4 regions of the Rhodoferax sp. WC2427 genome follow, and region 1 is predicted to be linked to each of the others. Evidence: predicted binding sites of a transcription regulator. Region 1 holds the regulator's gene; each other region holds the start of a gene.

Region 1 (7,024 bases):
AGTGTGCATGGGGCGAATTTCACCACAGGCTTCGGCAGAACTCCAAAACCCGCGGGTCCATGTCGTGCACCAAAGCCCATACGGCCACGCCTGCCAGCGATGCACCTGCCGCCCGCATGCCCCATTCTTTGCGCTGGGGGCTGCGCCAGGCCTGCAGGCGCACCCACAGCCAGGGCCCGGCCACCAGGGTGATGCTGCTGCCCAGGGCAAACAAGGCCATGCACAGTGCGCCATCCAGCGGCCCGCCGCTGAGCGAGGCGACCAGCAGCGCCGAGTACAGCAGGCCGCACGGCATCAGCGCCCAGGCGGCCCCGGCCACCAGGATCCACGACCGGCCCGCTACGCGGGGGCGCAGGCTGGCCCACAGGTTGCGGCCCAGGCCATCCACCCACATGGGTTGCCGCGCCAGCACCAGCAGCGTGCCGCCCCAGACCAGCACGGCCACGTGGAACAGCGTCCACACCGGGCGCAGCGCGGCGGCGGGGGCGGTGAGCCAGGCGAGCGTGTTGACGGTGGCGGCGGCCAAGGCACCCGCCAGCGTGTAGCCCAGCAAGCGTCCGGCCTGCAGTTGCAGCATGCCCTGGCGGGCACCCGCTACCCGCACCACGCCCGCACAGGCTGCGCCGCACATGCCCGCGCAATGCGGGCCACCGGCCAGGCCCATGAGCAGAGCGGTCCAGGCCAGGGTGGAGACCATCAAATGATCCGTGAAAAGCGGGCGCGGTTTTGGTCAGCCTGCAGGTAGCGGTCGAACACCATGGCCACGGCGCGCACGAAGAACCAGCCGGTGGCGGTGACCTGGATGCTGGTGGCATCCACCGTGACCATGCCGGCCTCCACCAGGGGCTGCAAGGCCAGCAACTCGGTGGCAAACGTGGCCCGGAAGTCTACCAGGTAGGCCAGCTCGATGGATTCGAACTGCACCGCACCCTGGCACATGATGGCCATGATGACGGCGCGGCGCACCAGGTCGTCGCGGCCCAGGGCCAGGCCGCGCACCACGGGCAGCTGGCCCTGGTCGATCATGTCGCAGTAGGCCTCCAGCGTTTTGGCGTTCTGGCTGTAGGTGGGGCCGATGCGGCCAATGGCCGACACGCCCAGGCCGATCAGGTCGCAGTCGGGCTGGGTGCTGTAGCCCTGGAAGTTGCGGTGCAGCCGCCCCTGGCGCTTGGCCACCGCCAGTGCGTCATTGGGTAGGGCGAAATGGTCCATGCCCACGTAGACGTAGCCGGCCCCCATGAGGGCCTCCAGCGCCTGCGACAGCATGGCCAGCTTGGCGGCGCCACTGGGCAGGTCGGCATTCAAAATGCGGCGCTGTGGCTTGAAGCGTTCGGGCAAATGGGCGTAGGCGTACAGGGCAATGCGGTCGGGGCGCAGCTCCACCACCTGCTCGAGGGTGCGGGCAAACGAGGTGGGCGTCTGGCGCGGCAGGCCGTAGATCAGGTCGGTGTTGATGGAGTCGAAGCCCAGGCGGCGTGCCTCGGCCACCAGGTCGAACACCTGCTGTGCGGGCTGTACGCGGTGCACGGCTTTTTGCACGTCGGCATCGAAGTCCTGCACGCCAAAGCTCAGGCGGTTGAAGCCCAGCGCGGCCAGGGCCGCCAGCCGTTCGGCATCCACGGTGCGGGGATCGACCTCGATGGCGTATTCGCCGCCGGGCGCCAGGTTGAAATGGCGGCGCAGCAGCACCATCAGCTGGGCCAGCTCGCCGTCGCTCAAAAAAGTGGGGCTGCCGCCGCCCAGATGCAGCTGGCTGACCGCCCGGCCCACGCCCAGTTGGGCGGAGTGCAGGGCCATTTCGCGCTCCAGGTACTGCAGGTAGGCGGCACCGCGCTCATGGCGCTTGGTGATGATCTTGTTGCAGGCGCAGTAGTAGCACAGCGACTCGCAAAACGGGATGTGCACGTACACCGACAGCGGCAGGGCGGTGGCGGTGGCCCGGCGCAGGCGCAGGGCGCGGGCGTAGTCTTCGCCGGTGAAGGCTTCGACGAAGCGGTCGGCGGTGGGGTAAGAGGTGTAGCGGGGCCCCGGCACGTCGTAACGCTGCAGAAGTTCGGTGGCAACACGGGGTAAAACACGGGTCATGGCGAGCGCTTTTGTTGCATGCCTGCAATGTGCCGTGAACGGTCCTGGCCTCCATTGATGTGGATCAAACGGCATGCAGATGTGGGTGCCAGAAAATAGTGACTTAAAAAAAGTTCATACTACGCCCATGACCCCAATCGCCATCAAAGCCGCCTGTTCGAACTGCAATCTGCGCGAATTGTGCATGCCGCTCGGTCTAAACCAGGAGGAATTGGAGCGAATTGATGGCCTGGTGGCCTTGCGCCGCAAGGTCAAACGCGGCACCACGCTGTTCCGCAATGGCGAGGCATTCACCGCGCTGTACGCCATCCGCACCGGGTTTTTCAAAACCTCCATCACCACCGAAGACGGGCGCGACCAGGTCACGGGCTTCCAGATGGCGGGCGAGATCATCGGGCTGGACGGTATCGTCAACGACCAGCACACCTGCGACGCGGTGGCGCTGGAGGATGCAGAGGTCTGCGAAATGCCGTTTGACCGCATCGAAGAGCTGTCGCGCGAAGTCAACGCCCTGCAGCGCCATGTGCACAAGATCATGAGCCGCGAGATCGTGCGTGAACACGGCGTCATGCTGCTGCTGGGCAGCATGCGGGCCGAGGAGCGGCTGGCGGCCTTTTTGCTGAACCTGGTGCAGCGCCTGCACGCGCGCGGCTTCTCGCCGCTGGAACTGGTGCTGCGCATGACGCGCGAAGAAATTGGCAGCTACCTGGGCCTGAAGCTGGAGACGGTGAGCCGCACTTTCTCCAAGTTTGCCGAGGACGGCGTGGTCGAAGTCAAGCAGCGCCACATCCGCATCCTGGACACCGAAGCGCTCAAGCGCATCGTCAATCTTCAACCCTGTTTATAGTCGCTTCGCCCACCGGCTGGCCCACCAGCAGGGTCAGGCTGCTGATCATCGCCGCCACGGTCCAGAAGGCAAAGAAGGCTAGGCTGTAGACCCCCTGGCGTGACAGGTCCAGAGGCTGGCCCAGCCAGTGCAGGCTCGTCGGATCGACTACCGCAAATACCAGGCCTTCTAGCAGACACGCCCCCAAAAACCCCGACCACAGCACGCTGGTGATGCGTTGCACTGCCATGCCGCGCTCCTACTTCTGCCGCACCGCGCCGGGGGGCGTGGCCGCATGGTTGCGCCCCAGCTCGGCCGGGGCCAGTGTGCCCTGCAGGGCCAGGGTTTTGTTGATTTCCTGGCCCTGGCGGTAATAGTCTTGCGCCAGTACCGGGTCTTGCCGGGTGAAGGCCAGCCAGGCGGTGACCAGTGCCGCCACCACCACCAACAGCGGGCCGGAGATGACCAGCCACACGTGGCCATATTTCCACCAAGGTTGTGGGATTTTTTCAGACATGGGTCTTCTCCTTATCGGGGCACGATGAACGTGGATTTTTCGGATACGCGGTCTTTGCCGTCGGCACTCTGGATGTCAAACACCACCGGGTGCGAACCGGGCGTGGCCGAACCGTAGGGGATGTGCAGGCGTACCGCGACCCAGCGCGACTGTATGGCACCCACTTCCACTTCCGTCTCCGATGCCACCACCAGCCCGTCCAGCCCGTGGGCCGACAGGGTGTAGCGCTGCGGTGCCTCGGTGGCGTTCATCACCTGCAGGCGGTAGACGTTCTCCAGTTGGCCACCGCCCACAATGCGCGACAGGGCGGCGCGGTCGCGCACCACGTCGACCTTCAGCGGGGTGCGCAGCAGCAGCGTGGCCAGCAGCACGGCAGCGATGGTCCACAGCAGTGCGGTGTAGATCAGCACCCGGGGTCGCAGCACCCGGCGCAGAATCTGGCGCGCATTCCAGCCCCCGGCAATGCCGTTCTGGGTGGCAAAGCGGATCAGGCCCCGGGCGTAGCCCATTTTGTCCATCACGCCATCGCACACGTCCACGCAGGCGGCGCAGTTGATGCACTCGTATTGCAAACCCTGGCGGATATCGATGCCGGTGGGACAGACCTGCACGCACAGAGTGCAGTCCACGCACGAGCCCAGGCCCAGCACCGCCGGATCGGCCTTGCGGGAGCGGGCACCACGCGGCTCGCCGCGGCGGGTGTCGTAGCTGACGATGAGCGTGTCCTTGTCGAACATGGCGCTCTGGAAGCGGGCGTAGGGGCACATGTATTTGCACACCTGCTCGCGCATGAAGCCTGCGTTGCCATAGGTGGCCGCGCTGTAGAACAGGCCCCAGAAGACCTCCCAGGAGCCAAAGTTCAGGTGCAGCGACTCTTGCAGCAGCTCTTGCGTGGGGGTGAAGTACGACACAAAGGTGAAGCCGGTCCACAGCGACAGCAGAATCCACACCGCGTGTTTGGCCCACTTTTTTCCCAGCTTCTGGGCCGACAGGGGCGCGCCGTCCAGGCGCATGCGTGCGCCGCGGTCGCCCTCGATGTGGCGCTCGATCCACATGAAGATTTCGCTGTACACCGTCTGCGGGCAGGTAAAGCCGCACCACAGCCGTCCGGCCACGGCGGTGAACAAGAACAGAGATAGCGCCGACACCACCAGCAGGCCCGTCAGGTAGATGAAATCCTGCGGGTACAGCACCAGGCCAAACAGGTAAAAGCGCCGCGCTGCCAGGTCCAGCAGCACCGCCTGGCGCTCGCCGTACTGCAGCCACGGCAGGCCGTAGAACACCAGTTGCGTGAGGAACACCATGCCCCAGCGCCAGCGGGCAAACAGGCCCTGCACCGAGCGCGGATAGATTTTGGGCTGGGCCGCGTACAGCGACACCAGCTCTTCGCCATCGGCGACTACCGGTGTGATGGGGATGGTTTTACGCATGGCCTACGGCGTCGGCTTGTTCGATAAACCCCATACGTAGCTGGTCAGTACATGGATTTGTGCCTCGGTCAGCTTGTCTTTCTGGGCGGGCATCTGGTTGGTTTTGCCGTTGTTGACCATGGCGATAATGGCGGCTTCGCCCCAGCCATGCAGCCAGATATCGTCCGACAGATTGGGTGCACCCAGGGCCGGGTTGCCCTTGCCGCCCACGCCGTGGCAGGCCGCGCAGGCCGAAAACTTGGTCTTGCCCAGGGCCGCCCGCAGCGAATCGTTGGGGCTGCCCGACAGGCTGAGCACGTAGTTGGCCACGTTCTTCACGTCGTCGGGCGTGCCCACGGCGGCGGCCATGGGGGGCATCATGCCGATGCGGCCGTGGGTGAGGGTGAGCTTGATGATGTCGGGCGTGCCGCCGTGCAGCCAGTCGCTGTCGGTCAGGTTGGGAAAGCCTTTGCTGCCGCGTGCGTCCGAGCCGTGGCACTGTGCGCAGTTGTTCATGAACAGGCGCTCGCCCACCGCCATGGCCTGGGCGTTACCGGCCAGCTTCTCGGGGGGCAGGGCGGTGAACTGGGCGTACAGCGGCTCCAGTTCGTGGTTGGCCTTGGAGACTTCGGCATCGTATTCGCCCACCTGGCTCCAGCCCAGTGTGCCCTTGAAGCTGCCCAGGCCGGGGTAGGCTACCAGGTAGCCGATGGAGAACAGCACCGTCAGGATGAACAGGCCGACCCACCACAGGGGCAGGGGGTTGTTCATCTCGCGCAGGTCGTCGTCCCACACGTGGCCGGTGGTGTTGTCGGCCTGGAACGGCACCTTCTTACGGGCCGTGATCCACAGCAAGAGCAGGCAGGCGGCGATGCTGACGACCGAGACCGCGCTGACGAAAATCGACCAGAAGTCGCTATTGAAATCGCTCATAAAAATCCTTCGGGGTCAGTCCTGTAAAAAGGGAAGCTGCGCCGCATCGTCAAACTGGGCTTTGTTGCGGCGCGAATAGGCCCACACGATGATCCCGATGAAGGTGATGAAGCTGCAGACCGTGGCGGCAATGCGTAAGGTAGTGACGTCCATAAGTGGCTTTCGGGTTCAGGGAGCCGGTGTGGGAGGCGCGGGAGGAACCGTCTCGGCGGCCTTGGCCGCCAGCTGGTCGGTCAGGGCGCGGCCCATGATCTGCAGGTAGGCGATCAATGCGTCTTGCTCGGTCTTGTCTTTCACCGCCGCTGCGCCACCGGCGATCTCGGCGTCGGTGTAGGGCACGCCCACGGTACGCAGGGCCCGCATGCGGGGGGCTACGACGGTGGGGTCGACCAGGGCGGTCTCCAGCCAGGCGTAGCTGGGCATGTTGGACTCGGGCACCACGTCACGGGGGTTGTGCAGGTGGATGCGGTGCCATTCGTCGCTGTATTTGCCGCCCACGCGCTGCAGGTCGGGGCCGGTGCGCTTGCTGCCCCACTGGAACGGGTGGTCGTAGACGAACTCACCAGCCACCGAGTAGTGGCCATACCGCAGCGTTTCGGCGCGGAACGGGCGGATCATCTGCGAGTGGCAGTTGTAGCAGCCCTCGCGCAGATAGATGTCGCGGCCGATCAGCTGCAGCGGGGTGTAGGGCTTGAGTCCGGTGACGGGCTCGGTGGTGGACTTCTGGAAGAACAGCGGCACGATCTCCACCAGCCCGCCCACGGCGACCACCAGCAAAATCAGCACGATCATCAGAAAGTTGTTCGTCTCGATCTTTTCGTGCGAGAAGAATGGAATGGGTTTGTTGTTGTCAGCCATGGATATCTTTCAAGCGTGGGCCAGTGAAGAAGCAGGCACGGGCACCAGCACCGAGCGGCCACGGGTTGCCGTCATCCACACGTTCCAGGCCATCACCAGCATGCCGCTGAGGTACAGCAGGCCGCCCACCACACGCACCACGTAGAACGGGTAGGTGGCTTTGACGCTTTCGACAAAGGTGTAGGTCAGGGTGCCGTCGGTGTTGACCGCGCCCCACATCAGGCCCTGCATCACACCGGCAATCCACATGGCGGCGATGTAGAGCACGATGCCCACGGTGGCCAGCCAGAAGTGCAGTTCGATGGCGGGCACGCTGTGCATCTTCTTGCCGCCAAACATGCGCGGAATCAGGTGGTACAGCGAGCCCATGGACACCAGGCCCACCCAGCCCAGGGC
Region 2 (7,024 bases), 1.2 Mb from region 1:
GTGGCCGAACTGACGGCAGAGAACGCCGCGCTGCGGGCGCAGCTGGCAGAGTTGATGGCCTGAGCGGACCGCCCCCGGATTTAAGAAAAATCGGGCCCTTACGCTGACGGAATCAGCGTAAGAAGCTATCAAAACAGGAGCATAGCTGGGACCCTAGTACACCGATGCCGGATTGTCGTGGTCCCCGAACACCCGCACGCAGTCGCGCCCCTGGGCCTTGGCGGCGTACATGGCGGCATCGGCGTTGCGCAGCAAGGTGTCGGCATCCAGGCCTGCGCTGGGGTACAGGGCGACGCCGATCGACGCGCCCACCTGCAGTTGGTGCGACTCGACCTCCATGTCGCGGCCTATGCCCTCCAGCATGCGGTACGCCAGGCCCCGCGCCTGCTCGTTCTGCTCCACCCGGCACTGCAGCACCGCAAATTCATCGCCGCCCATGCGGGCCACCACATCGCCGTCGCGGGCCACGGTGCGCATGCGCTCGGCAATCAACGCCAGTACCTTGTCGCCGATGGCGTGGCCGTAGTGGTCATTGATGGGTTTGAAGCGGTCGATGTCGATGAAATGCACGGCAAACCCGACCGTGCCGGGGACTGCGGCGGCGGCCGCTGCCGCCAGGCTCTCCAGAAAGACCTCGCGGTTGGCCAGCGAGGTCAGGCCGTCGTGGCGGGCCACGTGGCGGATACGTTCTTCGGCACGGCGCCGCTCGGTGATGTCGGTGTAGGTGCGCAGCACGCCGCCGCCCGCCATCGGAATATTGTGGATTTCCACCACCCGGCCGTCGCGGCAGGTGCGGTCGTAGGCATAGGGCCGGTCAAAGATATCGCCGGTGCGCACGGTGGCCAGCACCTCGTCCGGCACCTGGACCAGCTCGCCCGAGGCCAGTTGGTAGTCGGCCAGCGCGTCCAGCGTAGGGCGGCTGTCGACCAGGCTTTGGGGCAGGTTGAGCAGCTCCCGGGCGCGCCGGTTGCAGACCACCACCACGCGCTCGGCGTTGACCATCATCACGCCCTGCTCCATGGTCGCCAATGTGGCCTCCAGCAGGGCCGACTTCTCTTGCAGGATGGCCTCGCTCTCGCGGGCGCGGCGCTCGGCCTCCAGCAGTTGCTGCTGCTGGCCTTTGAGCACGGTAATGTCGACGTGCGCCCAGAAGCCCTTGCCGTCCGGGCTGCGCTGCCCGATCACCCGGCTCCAGCGGGCACCCGGCAGGGGCAGCTCAAACGGTGACCCGGTGAAGTGGGTGTGCTCCGCCAGGGTCAGCAAGCCCGCGTCAAACAGAGCCGGGCTCTGCGGCTCCTGACCCTGCCAGGCGGTGCGGTACACCCATTCCAGGTGCGCGCCGGTGGCGGCCGTGCGGCTGGGCAGGCCGTACAGCTGCACAAACGGTGCGTTGGCCCAGAGGATGCGGTCATCGGCCCCGGTGACCATCACACCGTCGGCCACGTAATCAAACAGGGCTGCGCCGTCAATGGCGGTGGTGGCCAGAATGGTCGGGCCCTGCGGGTCGGTCGCCGAGGTGTGTGCCTGCCAGATGCGGATGCGGCCCACGCCGGGCAGGGGCAGCGAGGCCACCCAGAGGCGCACGCCCAGGTGCTCAAAGGCAAAGGGGCGCTGCTGGGTGCGGTGGCGGGCGATCCCGCTGTCGATGTACTTGTCGATCTTCGCCAATTCGTCCGCCGCCAGCCGGCCCTGGTAGAAGCGGCGCAGGTTGGCGCGGTAGGGCTCCCCGGCGTGGACCTGCCCGGCATGCTCGGGGAAGAACTTGAGGAAGCTGCCATTCCACAGCAGGGTGTGGTCGGTATCGTCAAACACGCACACGGCAACGCCCAAACTGTCCAGGGTGTCGGCTACCGCGCGCAACAGTGGCAGGCTGGGCGCGGTGGCAATGGTCTGTTCACTAGAAATGGTCGCTTGCTGCGTCATCGCACGGGGTCTCGCTTCGCATCCATCGGTGAAATCCATTCGGCGGCAGGGGCACGCCGTTGTACGGCAAGACTTTAACCGAGCATGGGTGCTTTTTGGGCACCGAAGCAGCCCGGACGGGTCTATTTCACCGCACCCGGCACCAGATCCACCCCGTTCAACCGGCCCACCAGCTCTGGCAGCATGGGTACAAACAGGTCTTCGCCGCCATTTGCCAGCGCCAGGCCAAAGCTGTTTTTGACGGCATTGCCCAGGCTGTTGGCGATACCCGCCGCGTCGGCCATGGAGCCGAGGTAGCGCAGGTCCTTGTAGGCGTTTTTCAGGGTGAACTTGTGCGCCTCCCGGTTGCCATTCAGGGTGTAGTCCATGAAGGTTTGGTAGAAGCCGCAATCCATGCGGCCACCGCGGACCACGGCGTCGAAGCGCTCGGGGGCGATGCCCACGGCCTGGGCCACGGTGAGGGCCTCGGCGTACAGCGCGGCGTAGCCCAGCGAGATGAAGTTGTTCACCAGCTTCATGCGGTGGCCGTCGCCCAGCGCGCCGATGTGCACGATGCGCCCGGCCCAGGTGGCCAAAATCGGCTGGATGCGCGCAAAGGTGGCGGCGTCGGCCCCGACCATGGTGTCCAGCGTGCCGGCCCAGGCCTCTTTGGGCGTGCGGCTCAGGGGCGCGTCCACCAGCGTCACGCCGATGGCGGCCAACTCGACGGCCAGGGCCACGGTGGAGGTGGGGTCGGCGGTGGAGCAGTCGACCAGCACCGACCCCGGGCGCAGGCCGCTGGCCAGGCCGTTCGGCCCACGAATGAGCGCCTCCACGTCCTGGGAGCCGGTCACGCACAAGAACACCACCGTGGCCTGTGCGGCCAGTGCCTGGGGCGAGTCGGCCCGGGCGGCACCGCGCTGCAGCAGGTCGGTGACCGCCTCGGAATCGCTGCGGGCGTAGACCGTGAGCGCATAGCCCTTGTCCACGATGTTTTTAGCCATGCCGTGGCCCATCAGGCCCAGGCCGATGAAGCCGATGGTTTCGGTGGTCATATTCGCCTTACCAGCGTTGGTGCACCAGGGGCTTGGCAAAGCGCTCGTACACCGCGGCCAGGGCCTGCATGGTGCTGTCGCTCAAGGCGGGCAAGTCGGCGGCGGCCACGTTATCGGCCACCTGGGAGGCGCGCTTGCCGCCGGGGATGCTGCAGGTGACGGCCGGGTGCATCTGGATCCAGCGCAGCGCCATTTGCGCCATGGTCATGCCCTCGGGCACGAGGGGGCGCATGGCTTCCACGGCCTGCAGGCCCACGGCGTAGTCCAGGCCGGAGAAGGTTTCGCCCTTGTCGAAGGCCGCGCCCTCGCGGTTGAACAGGCGGTGGTCGTCGGCTTCGAAATGGCTGTCGGCGGTCATCTTGCCGCTGAGCAAACCGCTGGACAGCGGCAGCCGCGCCAGAATGCCCACGCCGCGCTTCTGGGTTTGCTCAAACAGCAGATCGGCCGGGCGCTGGCGAAACAGGTTGTAGATGATCTGCACGGTTTGCACGCCGGGGAAGGCGATGGCCTTCAGCGCCTCTTCCACCTTCTCCACGCTCACGCCGTAGTGGCGCAGCTTGCCGGCCTTTTGCAGGTCGTCCAGCACGCCAAACACTTCGGGCATGTAGTAGACGTCGGTGGGTGGGCAGTGCAGTTGCAGCAGGTCGAGTGCGTCGGTGTTCAGGTTCACCAGGCTGCGTTCCACAAAGGCGGTCAGGTTCTCGCGGTTGTAGCCGCCCGCCACGTGCGGGTTCAGGCGGCGGCCGGCCTTGGTGGCAATAAAGAAGGGTTCGCTGCGTTCGCGCTTGAGCTGGGCCAGCAGGCGCTCGCTGCGGCCATCGCCGTAGACGTCGGCACTGTCAAAGAAGTTCACGCCCAGGTCGAGCGCGCGGTGCAACGCGCCCATGGATTCGGCGTCGCTGACCTCGCCCCAGGTGCCACCAATGGCCCAGGCGCCGAAGCTGACGGTTGAGATGTTCCAGCCGGTGCGGCCAAGGGGGCGGTATTGCATGGTGCGTGTCTCGTTGTAGGGGGGACGGCAAGTATCGCACCGCAGGCGAATTAGTGCAGCGCATCAACAATACCAATAAAAATAGCCGCTCACGCTTATCCATTGGGCGTAAGAAGCTACGATTTAAATAGCAATAAAACGCATCTCCCTACCCAGGTTGCGGCCAAATCCGGCGATGTTTACTGGCCCGCCATTGATCTGTATCAGTACCCTGCCGCCCCTCCGCGCCCATGATGCAAACACAGGAGACCACCATGCACAACCACCTCAGTCCAGAGCAGCTCCACACGATTGGCAGCGCCTTGCAGGCGCGCCGACTTGCGCTGCAAAGCGATCTGGCGCAACACAACAACGGTCAGTCCCGGGTCGACCACGCCCAGGACGCCCTGGCACAGGGCAGCGACGACTTCCCGCAAAACGCGGGCGAACGCGAGGTCGACATGGCCTTGACCGACATGGACGTGCGCGAGCTGGCGGCCATCAACCGGGCCGAGCAACACCTGCAAGACACCCACTTTGGCACCTGCGTGGACTGCGCGCAGCCCATACCCTTTGAACGCCTGCGCGTGGAGCCCCAGTCTCTGCGTTGCGTGGCCTGTGCCTCGATTTTTGAAAGGAAACTTTGATATGCCGCTGTTCCATGCCGTCGTACTGACCGACCACCAATCCGCCCTGGTAGTGCAATTCAATGCCGAGCAGGTGCTACCGCAGCGCATCCAGGCCCACAAGCACCCCACCGGCCAGCACAACAGCGGCGTCCGCACCGTGCACGAATTCTTCGGCGAAGTCTGCGACGCGCTGGACGGCGTCCAGCAGGTGCTGGTGACCGGCTCGCACACTGCCACCGCCGATTTTCGGCATTACGCCGAAAAGCACCGCCCCCTCCTCGCCCCGCAGATCGTGGGCTATGAGGTGGTGGACCACCCGACCGAAAACCAATTGGTGGCGATGGCCCGCAAGGCGTTTGAAATGCGCAAGCTGATGGCGGGCGTACCCATCGCCCATTGACCGAATGGCCGCCGAGCGTCTGCTGCCAAGCCCGGGCGCATCCAAAGCGGCAGGGCGGCAGCCCGCTGAAATTTATGAAAAATAAGGCGCCAGCGCTTATGGTATCGGCGTAAGCAGCTACTGATTCAATAGCAACCGTCTTACCACTGGGAGACCGGTTCGGCCACCACGGGCACGCCGTGGGGAAGGCGGCCGCAGGCCAGCAGGCTGGCCAGTTCCATGGCGCGGGCAAAGTGGTAGCCCTGTCCGCAGCGGATGCCCAGCGCGTACAGGCGCTCGATCTGCATGGGCGTTTCTACGCCCTCGGCCACCAGGCTGGCGTGGTAGCGCACGGCGCTTTCCTGGGCCAGCGACACGGCGGCCTGCATGCGGGGCTGCTCCAGCCGGGCCACCATGCTTTGGTCGATCTTGATCTCGGTGAACGTGAACTTGGCCAGCATGGACAGGCCCGAGTAGCCGGTGCCGAAGTCGTCCAGCGACAGCTTCACCCCGGCGCTGGCCATGGCCGCCATGCTTTCGCCCACGGTGTCGATATCGGGCACCGGGCTGTTCTCGGTCACCTCCACGGTCAGCAAATCGCAAGGGGTGCGGGTTCGGCGCAGCAGCGACACCACCCGCAGGCCAAACCCCGGCACGGTGAGCGAAGCCGCCGACACGTTGACCGCCAGCGGCAAGGGCCGCTGGGCCGCCAGCCCAACGCCGATGGCGTGCACCACGGTCTCCACCGTGCACCACTCGAATTCAATCAGCAGCTGGTTGCGCGCCGCCACCTCCAGCACAAGCGGTGGCGAAATCGGGTGCCCGCTCGCGTCCTTGGCGCGCAGCAGGGCTTCTGCCCCCAGCACCTGGCCAGTGCGCAGATCGCACTTGGGCTGGTAGGCCAGGGGTGCCCGGCCCGCGCTGATCCAGCCGACCAGCATGGCCCGCAGCTTTTCGTCCAGCAGCGCTTTTTCTTCGAACGAGCGGTGAAAGTAGCGCAGCGGCCGGGCATCGCTTTGCAGCGCCAGGCTGAGGTTGCGCAAGATGGCATCGGCCGACTTGTGCGTGCCGTCGTTGCCCATGGCCACCCCCATGCGCAGACGGGGTGCAGCCTCGCCCGCGCGGGTGCGCAGCAGGTAGTCGGACAGCTCGGCATAAAAATGGTCGGCCATGCCGGTGTACTGCAGTTTCTCCAGCGTCACCCCGCGCAGCACGATGGACAGGGTCAGGTCGGACAGCATGAAGTAGTGCGGATCGTAGGGTTGCAGGGGGCAGGTCAGCGCATGGGCGCGCACGGCCGCCACCAGCTGGCCCCAGAACTGGTCGGACCAGCCATGTCCGTGCAGGCGCACCATCTCGCCCAGGTTGGACAGCTCCAGGGTCAGCACGCTGCTGGCCCCCTCGCCCGCGCGGGTCGCCAAGGCATCCAGGTGTTCACGCAAGGCCCGGCGGTTGGGCAAACCGGTGAGCGGGTCGGTGCGCTCCTGGGCCTGGGCCCGCTCGGCCACCTCGCGATCGCGCGCTTCGCGGCGCAGCAGCACCAGCAGGCCGCCCAGGATCGCCCAGGACAGCGCCGCCCCCAGCAGGCGCAACACCAGCAGGTTCTGGTTGGTCTTGCCGGGAATCAGCCCCAGCCCCCCAATCGCCACCACCGACCCCAGACTGAACGCCATCTTGGCCAGCCACACCACCCAGACATCGCGTAGCGACAGTTCCACCAACTTTTTACCCGCCGCCCAGCGGTGCATCAGGATGCCGCCCAGGGCCAGGACAGCCATGTCGATGGCGGCGGTAAAGCCGTTGGTGAGCCCGCCGAACAGCAGGCGGGCGCACACCATGCACGCCCAACAGATGGCACCCCCCGGCCAGCCGCCAAACAGGCCGCCCAGGAAAAGCACGTCGGTATTGAGATAAGGTTTTGAGGGCAGCGCCAGAAAGTCAAATGCCAGGCCGACCAGCAAGAACCCGGAAATGCCCAGCGCCCAGCCGTACGCCACGCCACCCGAACCCAGCAGCGGCGCGGTTTTGCGCCGCAGGCCCAGCACGGTACTCAAAACACCGACGATGGCTGCAGCCTGCAGCATCAGCA
Region 3 (7,024 bases), 710 kb from region 1:
GGCACACAGCACCGAACGGCAGTCGGCCAGGCGGCGCGCCACCAGCCCATCGTCCAGCGTGTTGGTGATGCGCACCGCCAAATCGATACGCTCTTCCACCAGGTTCACCGCCCGGTCCAGCGCAATCATCTCGATCTGCGTCTGCGGGTACCGGGCCAGAAAGTCGGCCAGCACCCGCGACAGCCAGGCCTGCGCAAACGACACGCTGGCCGTGATGCGCAAACGTCCGGCCGGTGCGGCACTGCGCTGGCCCGCCAGGGCCTGTACATCGCGGGTCAGGGCCAGCACCTGGCGGCACTGCTCCAGGGCTTCGGTGCCCGCGTCGGTGAGGCTTACGCGGCGCGTGGTGCGGTGCAGCAGGCGCACGCCCAGCCAGGTTTCCAGGCTTTCCAGGTAGCGCGACACCATGGCCCGCGACATGTCCAGCGCGGTGGCGGCGTCGGTCAGGCTGCTGCGGTCGGCCACTTCGGTGAAGACCTGCATGGCGGTGAAACGGTCCATCTATTTACCCGAATAATGCAACAAATATTTGCAATTCTAGAGGTTTATCTATTTTTCCGAATCAATAAACTATGGCTGGTTCGCACATTCAGCCCCATTGGAGTCTCCATGCCACCCACCCTGACCCGCATCGGCCTTGCCACCCTGGCCCTCGCATCCGCCACCGTCTTCGCCCAAAACCTGCCCTATGGCGCACCCATCCGCCTGGAGATTGCCCAAAAAGTCGCCCAGGCCGCCGCCGCCGAGATGCGCGCCAAGCACCTGGAATTGACCATCGCCATAGTCGACTCGGGCGGCAACCTGGTGTATCTGGAGCGGGCTAACCAGGCCCCCATCGGCACCGTGGATGCCGCCATCGGCAAAGCCCGCGCCGCCAATGGCATCAAGGCCCCCACCAAAGCCATCGAGGAACAGATACTGAACCACAACAAAATCAACCTGCTGGCGGTGCCCGGTGCCTTCCCGGTGGAAGGCGGCGTGCTGCTGGTGGCCAACAACCAGATCATCGGCGCCATTGGTGCCAGCGGTGCCATGCCCGCCGACGACGGCGCAGTGGCCAACGCGGGCGCGAAAAGCCTGCAACCCTGACCTCCCAACAAGGAAATAACACCATGCCCACCACCCTGACCTATCTCTTTGACCCCCTGTGCGGCTGGTGCTACGGTGCCTCACCGGTCATACAGCAACTGGGGATGCACAGCGACTTCACCCTGGAGCTGGCCCCCACCGGCCTGTTCGCAGGCGGTGGCCGCACCATGGACGCAGCCTTTGCCGACTACGCCTGGGCCAACGACACGCGCATCGCCAAGCTCACCGGCCAGCGCTTCACCCCGGCCTACCGCAGCCAGGTGCTGGGCCGGCACGGCAGCCGCTTCGACTCCAGCACCGCCACCCTGGCGCTCACCGCCGTGGCGCTGACGGCACCCGCGCGCGAACTGCTTTCCCTGAAGCTATTGCAGGAAGCCCGCTACGTGGACGGCCTGGACACCACCGCCGTGCAGGTCGTGGAAAAGCTGCTGCGCGATGCCGGCCTGGCTGCCGCCGCAGACCGCCTGGTGGCGGCCGACGCCGACTTGCTCTTGGCCAACACCACCCGCCAGCAACGCGCCCAGCGGTTGATGCACAGCCTGGGTGCCACCGGTGTGCCCGCCCTGGTGCGGACCGACGCATCCGGCAGCCGCCTGCTGCCCGGCAACGCCCTGTTTGGCAGCTTCGAGCAGCTGATGGACGCGCTGCAGGCGTAAGCTGGCGCAGGAGGCATTCCCCATGACCGCATTGCACACGCAACTCACCCAGGTGCTGGCCCACCTGCGCGCCAACCGCTGGACCGAAGCCCACAACCTGGTCCAGACCGACAACTCCCCTTTGTCGAACTGGCTGCACGGCATCGTCCACATCCAGGAAGGCGACCTGGAAGACGCCGAATACTGGTACGACCAGGCCGGGCGCAACTTCCGCAGCCGGGGTAGCTTGGCGGAAGAAATGGAGCGGTTTGAGGCGGAATTGCTCTCAAATAAAGAATAAAAAACAGGAGCGTGCCACGCCTATGGAATAAGCGTAAGAGGCACTTTTGGCACCTAAAAAAAACCTCAATTCTCAAAAATCCGCGTCTGCGCCGCTTCCCCCGCCCGCACCCAGCCCCGGTACATGCCCGCGCTGATGTAGGGCAGGGCGATGTGGCCCTGGCGGTCTACCGCGATCACACCGCCTTCGCCCCCCAGCCGGCCCACCTCGGCCAGCGCGGCGCGGCTGGCGGCCTCCAGCGTGGCCCCGGCGTAGGCCATGCGGGCGTGGATGTCGTGGGCCACGCAGGCGCGGATGAAATACTCGCCCGAGCCGGTGGCGCTGACCGCGCAGCTCTGGTCGTTGGCGTAGATGCCCGCGCCCACCAGTGGCGAATCGCCGATGCGGCCCGGGTGCTTGTTGGTCATGCCGCCGGTGGACACGGCACTGGCCAGATGGCCCGCGCTGTCCAGGGCGACTGCGCCCACGGTGCCGAACTTGCGGGTCTCGTCCAGCGGCGCAGCGTGGTCCATCTGCATGGCCGCACCGGCGGCGTTTTGTACTTGGTGCAGCTGCGCCAGCCGGTGGTCGGTGTGAAAGTAGCCGGGCGGCATGGCCTCGAAGCCGTGGTCGCGGGCGAACTGCTCGGCCCCCTCGCCGCTGAGCAGCACGAAGGTCGAATCCATCACCGCGCGCGCCAGTTGCACCGGATTGCGCAGCGTGCGCACCCCCGCCACCGCCCCGGCGGACAGCGTGGCCCCGTCCATCACCGCGGCATCCATCTCGTGCTGCGCCGCCGAGGTGTAGACCGCGCCGCGCCCGGCGTTGAACAGCGGCTCGTCCTCCAGCGCCCGCACCGCCGCCACCACCGCGTCCAGCGCGCTGCCGCCCTGGGCCAGCACCACCTCGCCCGCGGCCAGCGCGGCGCGCAGCCCGGCGTGGTAGGGCGCAGCATCGGATTGGCCGCGGGCAATAGTGCCTGCGCCGCCGTGGACGGCAAGGGTGTACGGAACGGTCAAAGCGGTCTCCCCGGAAAACAAAAATAGCCACTGTACTGGATGCAAAATAGCCGCATGACTTCACCCCGTGTTCGCATCCAGACCGCCGATTTCGACCCCCGCGCCGAGCTGGACGCGCTGCGCCAGGGCGACCGCCGCGTGGGCGCGGTGGTGAGCTTTTTGGGCACCGTGCGCGACTGGCACCCCGATGCCACGGGCGAGGTGCTGAGCCTGGAGCTGGAGCACTACCCCGGCATGACCGAGCGCGCCATCGAGGCCATGGTGGACCAGGCTTTGGCCCGCTTCGACATCTACGCTGCCCAGGTGATCCACCGCGTGGGCCTGCTGCAGCCGCTGGACCCGATTGTCTGGGTGGCGGTGAGCTCGGCGCACCGGGGCCAGGCGTTCCAGGCCTGCGAATTTTTGATGGACTACCTGAAAACCCAGGCCCCGTTCTGGAAGAAGGAAACCACCCCGCAAGGTGAGCGCTGGGTGGATGCCCGCGTGCAGGACGACGCCGCCCTGCAGCGCTGGGGCATTGCCGCCAGCAACGCTTGAGGCTGGCCCGGTGGCCGCCTAATTCAGGTACTTGGGCCGGTCTGCCGCCACCGGCGCGTCGCTGGTGGGCAAGGGCGGCGGGCCCAGCACCTCGCTGCCTTCGCTCCAGGCCGACTGCTGCAAGGCGCGCTCCAGCAGTTGCACCAGGCCGTGCACCAGCGGCGGGGCCAGTTCCACCTGGAAGCCGCGGCCGTCGGCCTGGCCCGCCAGCTGCTCGTTGAAGGCGATTTTCAGGGGGCCATTGGCCACCGGTGTGATGCGCACCTCGGTCACCAGCAGCGGGGCGCTGCCCAGGGGCAAGGTGGTGGGCGCGACGGCATCGGGCGCGTCCTGGTAGGGGGTGGAAAAGTCGGCATCCCGCAGCACGGCTTCGCGCTGGAAGTCGGCCAGCATCTTCTTGCTGGCCTCATCGCGCAGGTGGGAGGCACTGCCGTCCTGGCGCGCCACATGCTCCACCACCGCCTTGTTCAGCGTGGGCCACAGGGCCAGGGTGAGGCGGCGGGTGAGCCACAGGCGCATCTCGGAACCCTCGGTGGAGTTGATGCGCACCAGAATGCGGTCTTGCTCCTGGTTGTAGCGGGCCGAGAGCTGGTGGATGTTCATGGACCAATTTTAGGACTTTGGGCTCCGTCGCATCTGCTTCTGTTTTTATAGCTGCCTGCGCCTGTCCCATCGGCACAAGAGCCTGATTCTTTATCTACCCCTGGTTTGATCTGGCGCAAGCTTGCCCACTGCAGCGCCTTGAAAATGCAGGCATCCGGCCCATCTGTCACAGCATTGGAGATCCACATGCGACAAGACAAACTTACTACCAAATTCCAGGAAGCCCTGGGCGACGCACAAACCCTGGCACTCGGTGCCGACCACGGCTACATCGAGCCCGCCCACGTGCTGGCGGCCATGCTGCGCCAGGACGACGGCCCGCAGGCGCTGCTGCAGCGCGCGGGCGTGAACGTGCCCGGCCTGCTGGCGGTGGCCGAGGCGGCGCTCAAGAAGCTGCCCACGGTGCACGGGCAAGACCAGGTGCAGCCCAGCCGCGACTTCGTCAGCCTGCTGCAGGGGGCCGAGAAAGAAGCCATCAAGCGCGGTGACCAGTTCGTCTCGGGCGAGCTGTTTTTGCTGGCCCTGACCGATAGCAAGGCCGACTTTGCCCAGCAGGTGCGGGCCGCGGGCCTGACCCGCAAATCGCTGGAAGCGGCGATTGACGCGGTGCGCGGCGGCCAGAACGTGGACAACGCCGATGCCGAAGGCCAGCGCGAATCCCTCAAGAAATACTGCCTGGACCTAACCGAGCGCGCCCGCATGGGCAAGCTGGACCCGGTGATTGGCCGCGACGACGAAATCCGCCGCGCCATCCAGGTGCTGCAGCGCCGCACCAAGAACAACCCGGTGCTGATCGGCGAGCCCGGCGTGGGCAAGACCGCCATCGTCGAAGGCCTGGCCCAGCGCATCGTGGCGGGCGAGGTGCCCGAATCGCTCAAAGGCAAGCGCGTACTCTCGCTGGACATGGCGGCCCTGCTGGCCGGGGCCAAGTTCCGCGGTGAATTCGAAGAGCGCCTGAAGACCGTGCTCAAAGAGCTGGCCAAGGACGAAGGCCAGACCATCGTCTTCATCGACGAGCTGCACACCATGGTGGGCGCGGGCAAGGCCGAGGGCGCCATGGATGCGGGCAACATGCTCAAGCCCGCCCTGGCGCGCGGCGAGCTGCACTGCGTGGGCGCCACCACGCTGGACGAATACCGCAAATACATCGAGAAAGACGCCGCCCTGGAGCGCCGCTTCCAGAAGATTCTGGTGGGCGAGCCCACGGTGGAGGCCACCATCGCCATCCTGCGCGGCCTGCAGGAAAAGTACGAAGTGCACCACGGCGTGCAGATCACCGACCCGGCCATCGTGGCCGCCGCCGAGCTCAGCCACCGCTACATCACCGACCGCTTCCTGCCCGACAAGGCGATCGATCTGATCGACGAGGCCGCGGCCAAGATCAAGATCGAGATGGACTCCAAGCCCGAGGTGATGGACAAGCTCGACCGCCGCCTGATCCAGCTGCAGATCGAGCGCGAAGCCGTGCGCCGCGAGAAAGACGAGTCTTCGGTCAAGCGCTTTGGCCTGATCGAGGAAGAAATTGCCAAGCTGCAAAAAGAGATCGCCGACTACGACGAGATCTGGCAATCCGAAAAAGCCCAGGCCCAGGGCAGCGCGCAGGTGATGGAGGCGATTGAGAAAATGCGCTTCCAGATCGAAGAACTCAAGCGCAAGGGCGACTTCAACAAGGTCGCCGAGCTGCAATACGGCAAGCTGCCCGAGCTGGAAAAGCAACTCAAGGAAACCCAAGACAAGGAATCTGTCAAAGGCGCCACCAGCGCGCCGCGCCTGCTGCGCACCCAGGTGGGCGCGGAGGAAATCGCCGAAGTGGTGGCCCGTGCCACCGGCATTCCAGTGAGCAAACTGATGCAGGGCGAGCGCGACAAGCTGCTGCAGATGGAGGTCAAGCTGCACGACCGCGTGGTGGGCCAGGACGAGGCCATCACGGCGGTAGCTAACGCCATCCGCCGCAGCCGCGCAGGCCTGTCTGACCCGAACCGGCCCACCGGCTCCTTCCTGTTCCTGGGCCCCACGGGCGTGGGCAAGACCGAGCTGTGCAAGGCGCTGGCGGGCTTTCTGTTCGACTCGGAAGACCACCTGGTGCGCATCGACATGAGCGAGTTCATGGAGAAGCATTCGGTGGCCCGCCTGATTGGCGCGCCGCCCGGCTACGTGGGCTACGAGGAGGGCGGCTACCTGACCGAGGCCGTGCGCCGCAAGCCCTACAGCGTGCTGCTGCTGGACGAGGTGGAAAAGGCCCACCCGGATGTCTTCAACGTGCTGCTGCAGGTGCTGGACGATGGCCGCCTGACGGACGGCCAGGGCCGTACTGTGGACTTCAAGAACACCGTGATCGTGATGACCAGCAACATCGGCTCGCCCATCATCCAGAACATGGTGGGCCAGGACTACGAGGACATCAAGGACGCGGTGCAGGACGAGCTGAAGAACTACTTCCGCCCGGAATTCTTGAACCGCATCGACGAGACCGTGGTGTTCCACGCGCTGGACGCGAAGAACATCGAGGCCATCGCCGCGATCCAGATCAAGGTGCTGCAAGCCCGCCTGGCCAAGATGGACCTGGCGCTGGAGATCTCCCCTGCGGCCATCGCCGAGCTGGCCAAGGTCGGCTTCGACCCGGTGTTTGGCGCGCGGCCCTTGAAGCGCGCGATCCAGCAGCGCATCGAGAACCCGCTGTCCAAGCTGCTGCTGGAAGGCAAGTTCCCGCCCAAGGACGTGATCAAGGTCGAAGTGGACCCGATCCAGGCGCCAGGGCAATTTAGCTTCAATAAGGCCTGATGGGCATGCAAAAGGGGCTGGGAATCACTTCCCAGCCCCTTTTTTGTTGGAATCCAGACGGTTACTTGACCTTCTTGGCC
Region 4 (7,024 bases), 130 kb from region 1:
GGTGTGGCCCTTGACGCCGGCCGCCTGGCCTTCGCAACCGAACTCCAAAAAGCGCTGTTTGCACAGCTTTTTGGCGGCTTCACGGGCGGGCTTGAGGTAGTCGCGGGGGTCGAACTTTTCGGGGTTTTCGATGAAGAACTTGCGGATCGCGCCGGTCATGGCCAGACGCACATCGGTGTCGATGTTGATCTTGCGCACGCCGTGCTTGATGGCTTCCTGGATCTCTTCGATCGGCACGCCGTAGGTTTCCTTCATGTCGCCGCCGTGCTCGCGGATGATGGCCAGCAGCTCTTGCGGCACGCTGGAGCTACCGTGCAGCACCAGGTGGGTGCTGGGGATGCGCAGGTGGATTTCCTTGATGCGCTGGATGGCCAGGATGTCGCTGGTGGGCTTGCGGGTGAACTTATAGGCGCCATGGCTGGTGCCGATGGCGATGGCCAGCGCATCGATCTGGGTGCGCTGCACGAATTCGGCGGCCTGCTCGGGGTCGGTCAGCATCTGCGCCATGGTCATCACGTCGTCGGTGCCGTGGCCGTCTTCTTTGTCGCCCTGCATGGTTTCCAGCGAGCCCAGGCAGCCGAGTTCGCCCTCCACCGTCACACCGACGCGGTGCGCCAGCTCGACCACTTTGCGGGTGACTTCAACGTTGTAGTCAAAGCTGGCGATGGTTTTGCCGTCGGACTGCAGGGAGCCGTCCATCATCACCGAGCTAAAGCCCAGGTTGATCGCGCCCTGGCAGACTTCGGGGCTTTGGCCGTGGTCCTGGTGCATGACCAGCGGGATGTGGGGCCAGGTCTCGATCGCGGCCTGGATCAAATGTTTGATGAAGGGCTCGCCCGCGTACTTGCGCGCACCGGCGCTGGCCTGCAGGATGACGGGTGCACCCACCTCGTCGGCGGCTTGCATGACAGCCTGGACCTGCTCCAGGTTGTTGACATTGAAGGCCGGGATGCCATAGCCGTTGACGGCGGCATGGTCCAGCAGTTCGCGCATAGAAACGAGTGCCATGGTGGTGGTTCCAGAGAGTAAAAAAACGGGGGCAAAGCGGGCCAAAACCAGGCCGCGGAGTGGTATCCGCCGTTTTGGTAACCGCTTGGTAACTCTGCCAATTCTAGCGTTGTGCCAACAACGGCGTGCAGGCAAAAGCCGCGCCACCCGGCGGATACAGCTTTGTAACTATTTGTTGGCGCGTGCCCTGGGCACCCGTATCCAAGGAAAACCGGCCCGTGCAGGCCGCCATGCGGGCCTGCAAGACCCACGTTGCATGGGCCACCGGAAGAAGCGAGGGCTGCGCTAGGCAGCCCTCCAGGAACATCAGCTGACCTGGCAGATCTTCAGCATATTGGTGCCGCCGGGGGCACCCATGGGCTCGCCGCAGGTGATGGCGTACACATCGCCGCGCTGCACGATGCCGCGGTTGAGGAGATGGCTCTCGGCCTGTCCCAGCGCAGTGTCGCGGTCGGTGCTGGCGTCCATCAACAGAGGCAACACGTTGCGGTACAGCGCCATCTTGCGCTGGGTGGCCAGGCGCGGGGTCAGGGCGTAGATGGGTACGTGGATGCTGTGGCGGCTCATCCACAAGGCGGTGGAGCCGCTGTCGGTCATGGCCACGATGGCCTTGGCACCCAGGTGCTGCGCGGTGAACAGCGCGCCCATGGCGATGGACTGGTCGATGCGGCTGAAGATCTTGCCCTTGAAGTCGGCTTCCAGCTCGCCAAACTCGGCCTTTTCGGCTTCGCGGCAGATATTGGCCATTTCCAGCACGGTTTCCAGGGGGAACTTGCCGGCAGCGGTTTCGGCGCTGAGCATCACTGCGTCGGTACCGTCCAGCACGGCATTAGCCACGTCGCTGACCTCGGCGCGGGTGGGCACCGGGTTGGTGATCATGCTCTCCATCATCTGGGTGGCGGTGATGACCACCTTATCGCTGGCGCGGGCCATGCGGATCATGCGTTTTTGCAGGGCGGGCACGGCGGCATTGCCGACTTCGACCGCCAGGTCACCACGCGCCACCATGATGCCGTCGCTGGCATCCAGAATGGACTGCAGGTGCGGAATGGCTTCGGCGCGCTCGATCTTGGCGATCATGCCGGGCTTGTGGCGGAATTCGGCGGCAGCCACGTTGCACAGCTGGCGGGCCATTTCCATGTCGGTGGCGTTCTTGGGGAAGCTCACGGCCACGTAGTCGGCCTGGAAGGACATGGCGGTCTTGATGTCGTCCATGTCTTTGCTGGTCAGCGCCGGGGCGGTCAGGCCACCGCCCTTTTTGTTGATGCCCTTGTTGTTGGACAGTTCGCCGCCGAGCTTGACGATGGTGTGCACCGCCTCGCCGTGCACGGCTTCGACGGTCATGACGATCAGGCCGTCGTTGAGCAGCAACACGTCGCCGGGCTTGACTTCACGCGGCAGTTCTTTGTAGTCCAGGCCCACGCCGTAGATGTCGCCGGGTTCGGTGCGGGCGGCATCCAGCACAAATTTCTGGCCGGGCTCCAGCATGACCTTGCCTTCGGCAAACTTGGCCACACGGATCTTGGGGCCCTGCAGATCGGCCATGATGGCCACTTCGACGCCCGCACGGCGAGCGGCTTCGCGCACCATCATGGCGCGGTCGATGTGGTCCTGCGCCTTGCCATGGCTGAAGTTCAGCCGCACCACATTCACACCCGCTCGGATCAGCTGTTCCAGAATTTCTGGCGAATTGGAAGCAGGGCCGAGGGTGGCAACAATTTTGGTGGCGAGGCGGGGCATGCGAAAGTCTCCGGTGTAATTTAGTTTCCATTTTCACACGAAAGTAGTTACTAAAAGGTTACAGAACAACCATGAAAACCCTAGTTGCGCCACGGGCACGGGGCCTTGGTACAAAGTTACCATGGTGCCACGCCCTGCAAATGCTTTGATCTGGGTCAGTACGGCTGCCGCCCAGCGCGCATAGGATCGCGGCAGCTGATTTGCGTACCCATGCGCGGCCACCGGCTTCGCTAGGCAAATCACCCACCTGAAATACACGTTGACCGTGTTTTGCCATGTCATCTTCGACTGAAAACCACACTTCCACCCTCCCACCCGTACCCCTGGCACCCGGCGTACCGCTGCCGCACCGCAAGGTGATCCGTTCCTGGCTGATTCCCCTGTCACAGCGCACCACGCTGCGCGCCCTGTGGCTGCTGGCACTGGACTACGCCGTGCTGGGCACCCTGCTGACCGGCACCGTGTTGCTGGCATCTGTGTGGGCCAAGCTGCTGTGCGGACTGGCCGCAGGTTTCGTGGTGGGGCGGTTGTTCGTCATCGGCCACGACGGCTGCCACCAAAGCCTGACACCGCACCGCGGCCTGAACAAATGGCTGGGCCGCATCGCCTTTTTGCCGTCGCTCACGGCCTATAGCCTGTGGGATGTAGGCCACAACGTGGTGCACCACGGCTTCACCAACCTCAAGGGCGTGGATTTTGTCTGGGCCCCGCTGACGCAGCAGGAATACCAGGCCCTGTCGCCGGTGGGCCGGGTGCTGCAGCGCATCTACCGCAGCGGCTGGGGGCCGGGCCTGTACTACATGGTGGAGATCTGGTGGAAAAAGATGGTGTTTCCCGGGAAGTCGCAAATGGGCAACACCCACCGTGCCGTCTTCACCTGGGATTGCCTTCTGGTCAGTGCCTTTGCCCTGCTCTGGATCGCCGCGCTGGCCGCCGCCGCGCTGGCCACCGGCCAATCGGTGGCACTGCTGCTGTTGCTGGGCTTTGCGGTGCCGATGTTCTTCTGGTTCAACATGATGGGCTTTGTGATCTACGGCCACCACACGCACGTCAAGGTGTCGTGGCACGACGACCGCGCGGTGTGGCTGCGGGCCCAGCCGTTTGTGTCCACCACGGTGCACCTGACCTTCCCGCTGCAGATCGGCGCGCTGGTGCACCACATCATGGAGCACACCGCCCACCACGTGGACATGAGCATCCCGCTGTACAAGCTCAAGGTGGCACAGGCCAAGCTGGAAGAGCTGCTGCCCGGGCGCATCGTGGTGCAGCCGTTCTCATGGCGCTGGTACTTTGACACCGCACGCGCCTGCAAGCTGTACGACTTCACGCGCCACTGCTGGACCGACTTCCAGGGCCAGGCAACCAGTCCGGCTCGCCCATAAAGCGTCCTTCAACCGGGTGAACCTGGTGGACGTTTGATCTGGCGCAAACCCGGTGTACACACGGTTTGATGCGGCGCAAAGTCCCCAAGGGCCCGGTCTTCTGTAATCAAGGGGTGGGATGTTCCCGCAACCTGATTGAAAGAAGACCATGCAAAAAACCGTATTCGCCGCCGCACTCTGCGCCCTGCTGTCCACCGCCGCCCTGGCCCAGTCCAGCGCCCCCGGTCCCTGGCTGGTTCGCGCCCGCGCCGTGCACCTGGACAGCGCCAATGGCGACACCACCCCGCTCTCGCTGTCCATCAACAACAAGTGGATGCCCGAGCTGGACATCAGCTACTTCTTCACGCCCAACTTCGCCGCCGAGCTGGTGCTGACCGTGCCGCAAAAACAAACGCTGAGCGCAGGCGGCACCGCCATCGGCAGCTTCAAGCACCTGCCCCCCACACTGACGCTGCAGTACCACGCGCCCCAGGGCAACTTCACGCCCTACGTGGGCGCGGGCCTGAACTACACCCGCCTGAGCTCGGTGAACCTGCCCGCAGGCGTGACGGTGGACCGCAACAGCTTTGGTCCCGCCCTGCAAGTGGGTGTGGACATTCCGGTGGCCAAGAACATGGTGCTGAACTTCGACCTGAAGAAGGTCTACATCCGCACCGACGTTGCCGCCGGTGGCACCAAGCTGGGCACCTTCAAGGTCGACCCGGTGCTGTTTGGCATCGGCCTGGGCTGGAAGTTCTAAGCCACACCGATTTATAGGAAATCGGCGCTCCATGCTTATGGAATCGGCGTGAGCAGCTCTTAATTCAATAGCATCTCAGGTTTCCGATTCCTCGGGCAGCGTGAGCCGCCCGGTGTGGTAGTCGTAGCCATAGACCTCGCCATAGCGGCCCCACTCAATGGCCACCTGCAGCACGCGCTGGGCCTCCACCGCGTCCATGAACTCCTCCAGCAAGTCCAGAAAGCGCTTTTCGGACAGGGTGCCGTTGGGCTCGGATTCCAGGTTGCGCCGGATGTGCGCTGCCAAGGGCACGTGGGTCAGCAGCTGCTGGCCAAAAATCTCCTGCCGCCGCGCCTGGTCGGCATCCACGTAGTGCTGGCCCAGCGGAGTCAGGTGGATGTCACCCTTGTCCACATGGGCCAGGCCCAGCAGGCCCAGCGCCTCGTAGGTGGGGAACAGCTCTTCGTCGGCCAGCTCGGACTCTTCGGCCAGTTGCGGCAGGTCGGCATGCCCGTCGAACGGCGCATCGGCCAGCAGTTCCAGCACGCCTTCGATGTGGCTGACATCGGTGGGCGGCAACCGGTAGCCCAAGTGGGCGGTGACCGGCTCCCCAGCGGTCGCCTCCTGCGCGGGACGCTGCGTCATCAAGGCATAGACCTCGTCGATCAGCGCCCGCACCTCGACGGCATCTGCGTCGCGCGGGCGCGGCAGGTCGATCAGCACCTCGTCGCGGATGCGGCCCGGGTCGCTGGCCAGGATGATGATGCGGTCGGCCATCATCACCGCCTCTTCGATGTTGTGCGAGACGATCAGGATGCCCTTGGTGGGGATCTGGTCGCCATCCCACAGCTCCAGCATGTCGTTGCGCAGGGTTTCGCCGGTCAGCACGTCCAGCGCCGAAAACGCCTCGTCCATCAGCAAAATATCGGGGTTGGTGACCAGGGCGCGGGCAATGCCCACCCGCTGCTTCATGCCGCCCGACAGCTCGCGCGGCAAGGCGCCGCCAAACCCGGCCAGGCCAATCATCTCCAGCACCGCATCGGCGCGGGTCTGGCGCTCTGCGGCGGGCACGCCCTGGGCTTCCAGGCCCAGCTCCACGTTCTGCTGCACCGTCAGCCAGGGGAACAAGGCAAACGACTGGAACACCATGGCGATGCCCGCCACCGGCGCGTGGATGGCCCGCTGGCGGTATTCCACCTTGCCGTGGTCGGCCGGAATCAGCCCGGCCATGATGCGCAGCAGGGTGGACTTGCCCGAGCCCGACTTGCCCAGCAGGGCCACGATTTCGCCATCGGCCAGGTGGAAATCCACCGACTCCAGCACGCTGCGGGCGGTGCCGTCGGCGGCGCGGAAAGACTTGGCCACACCTTGCAGTTCGATCAGATTCATAGGGGTTCTCCAGCGCCGCGTCAGCGGCTGCGGTCTTCGGCCAGCACGTACAGCTTGCGCCAGAAGAAGCGGTTCAGCAGCATCACAAAAATACACATCACGCCAATGCCCAGCGCGATGCGGTGGAAGTCGCCTGCATCGGTCATTTGCTTGATGTAGCTGCCCAGGCCGTCAGCCACCAGGGTGGTTTTGCCCCAGGTGACGTACTCGGCCACGATGCTGGCGTTCCACGAGCCGCCGCTGGCGGTAATGGCCCCGGTGATGTAGCTGGGGAACACCGCAGGCAGGTAGACGCGCTTCCACTTGAGCCAGCCTGTCACACCCAGGTTGTCGGCGGCCAGGCGCAGCTCGTTCGGGATGGTGGCAGCCCCGGCCACCACGTTGAACAGGATGTACCACTGGGTGCCGAACACCATCAGCGGGCTGAGCCAGATATTTGGGTTCAACCGCCAGGTCACCAGCAGGTAGACCACCAGCGGAAACATCAGGTTGACCGGAAACGCCGCCAAAAACTGCGCCACCGCCTGCACCCGCTGCGAGTACGCGGGCCGCAGCCCGATCCACACCGCCACCGGCACCCACACCAGCGAGGCCAGGGCGATCAGCAGCAGCACCCGGGCCAGGGTGATCAGGCCCAGAAAACCCACATGCGCGGCCTCGCCCCAGCCGACCACGGTGTGCACAAACAGCACCAGCCAGGCCAGCGCTGCCACGGCGGCCAGCACCAGCACGCCATCCCACACGCGTTCCCACAGCGGGTGGGCGGGCTCGGGGCGCGCATCGCGCA

Evidence for each region. Region 1 encodes FNR, which switches genes on or off when oxygen is low (the NO sensors DNR and NnrR bind a similar motif). Its sites were predicted from a motif close to TTGATNNNNATCAA; they were not measured.
Region 2: the regulator FNR is predicted to act here: its motif matches at 4,142-4,155, upstream of AB3G31_RS07930 (TraR/DksA family transcriptional regulator).
Region 3: the regulator FNR is predicted to act here: its motif matches at 4,269-4,282, upstream of clpB (ATP-dependent chaperone ClpB).
Region 4: the regulator FNR is predicted to act here: its motif matches at 2,894-2,907, upstream of AB3G31_RS01540 (fatty acid desaturase).

What each region holds. Positions count from the first base shown of each region.
Region 1 is NZ_CP162006.1:461,777-468,800, forward strand. Features, by position in the region: gene AB3G31_RS02175 (creatininase family protein) at 1-9, opposite strand, end outside; gene AB3G31_RS02180 (sulfite exporter TauE/SafE family protein) at 20-697, opposite strand; gene hemN (oxygen-independent coproporphyrinogen III oxidase) at 697-2,085, opposite strand; gene fnr (fumarate/nitrate reduction transcriptional regulator Fnr) at 2,213-2,932, shown strand; gene AB3G31_RS02195 (hypothetical protein) at 2,910-3,161, opposite strand; gene AB3G31_RS02200 (FixH family protein) at 3,171-3,428, opposite strand; gene ccoG (cytochrome c oxidase accessory protein CcoG) at 3,440-4,858, opposite strand; gene ccoP (cytochrome-c oxidase, cbb3-type subunit III) at 4,862-5,770, opposite strand; gene AB3G31_RS02215 (cbb3-type cytochrome oxidase subunit 3) at 5,786-5,923, opposite strand; gene ccoO (cytochrome-c oxidase, cbb3-type subunit II) at 5,939-6,628, opposite strand; gene ccoN (cytochrome-c oxidase, cbb3-type subunit I) at 6,638-7,024, opposite strand, start outside.
Region 2 is NZ_CP162006.1:1,646,855-1,653,878, reverse strand. Features, by position in the region: gene AB3G31_RS07950 (hypothetical protein) at 1-63, shown strand, start outside; gene AB3G31_RS07945 (diguanylate cyclase) at 154-1,923, opposite strand; gene AB3G31_RS07940 (NAD(P)-dependent oxidoreductase) at 2,046-2,957, opposite strand; gene AB3G31_RS07935 (aldo/keto reductase) at 2,965-3,948, opposite strand; gene AB3G31_RS07930 (TraR/DksA family transcriptional regulator) at 4,203-4,574, shown strand; gene AB3G31_RS07925 (hypothetical protein) at 4,576-4,956, shown strand; gene AB3G31_RS07920 (EAL domain-containing protein) at 5,097-7,024, opposite strand, start outside.
Region 3 is NZ_CP162006.1:1,173,585-1,180,608, forward strand. Features, by position in the region: gene AB3G31_RS05645 (LysR family transcriptional regulator) at 1-501, opposite strand, end outside; gene AB3G31_RS05650 (heme-binding protein) at 610-1,089, shown strand; gene AB3G31_RS05655 (DsbA family protein) at 1,113-1,745, shown strand; gene AB3G31_RS05660 (hypothetical protein) at 1,768-2,025, shown strand; gene AB3G31_RS05665 (isoaspartyl peptidase/L-asparaginase family protein) at 2,091-3,023, opposite strand; gene AB3G31_RS05670 (molybdenum cofactor biosynthesis protein MoaE) at 3,078-3,560, shown strand; gene AB3G31_RS05675 (hypothetical protein) at 3,579-4,163, opposite strand; gene clpB (ATP-dependent chaperone ClpB) at 4,350-6,944, shown strand; gene AB3G31_RS05685 (helix-turn-helix domain-containing protein) at 7,006-7,024, opposite strand, start outside.
Region 4 is NZ_CP162006.1:327,044-334,067, reverse strand. Features, by position in the region: gene fba (class II fructose-bisphosphate aldolase) at 1-1,008, opposite strand, end outside; gene pyk (pyruvate kinase) at 1,315-2,748, opposite strand; gene AB3G31_RS01540 (fatty acid desaturase) at 3,024-4,130, shown strand; gene AB3G31_RS01535 (OmpW family protein) at 4,279-4,869, shown strand; gene AB3G31_RS01530 (AAA-associated domain-containing protein) at 4,945-6,237, opposite strand; gene AB3G31_RS01525 (ABC transporter permease) at 6,258-7,024, opposite strand, start outside.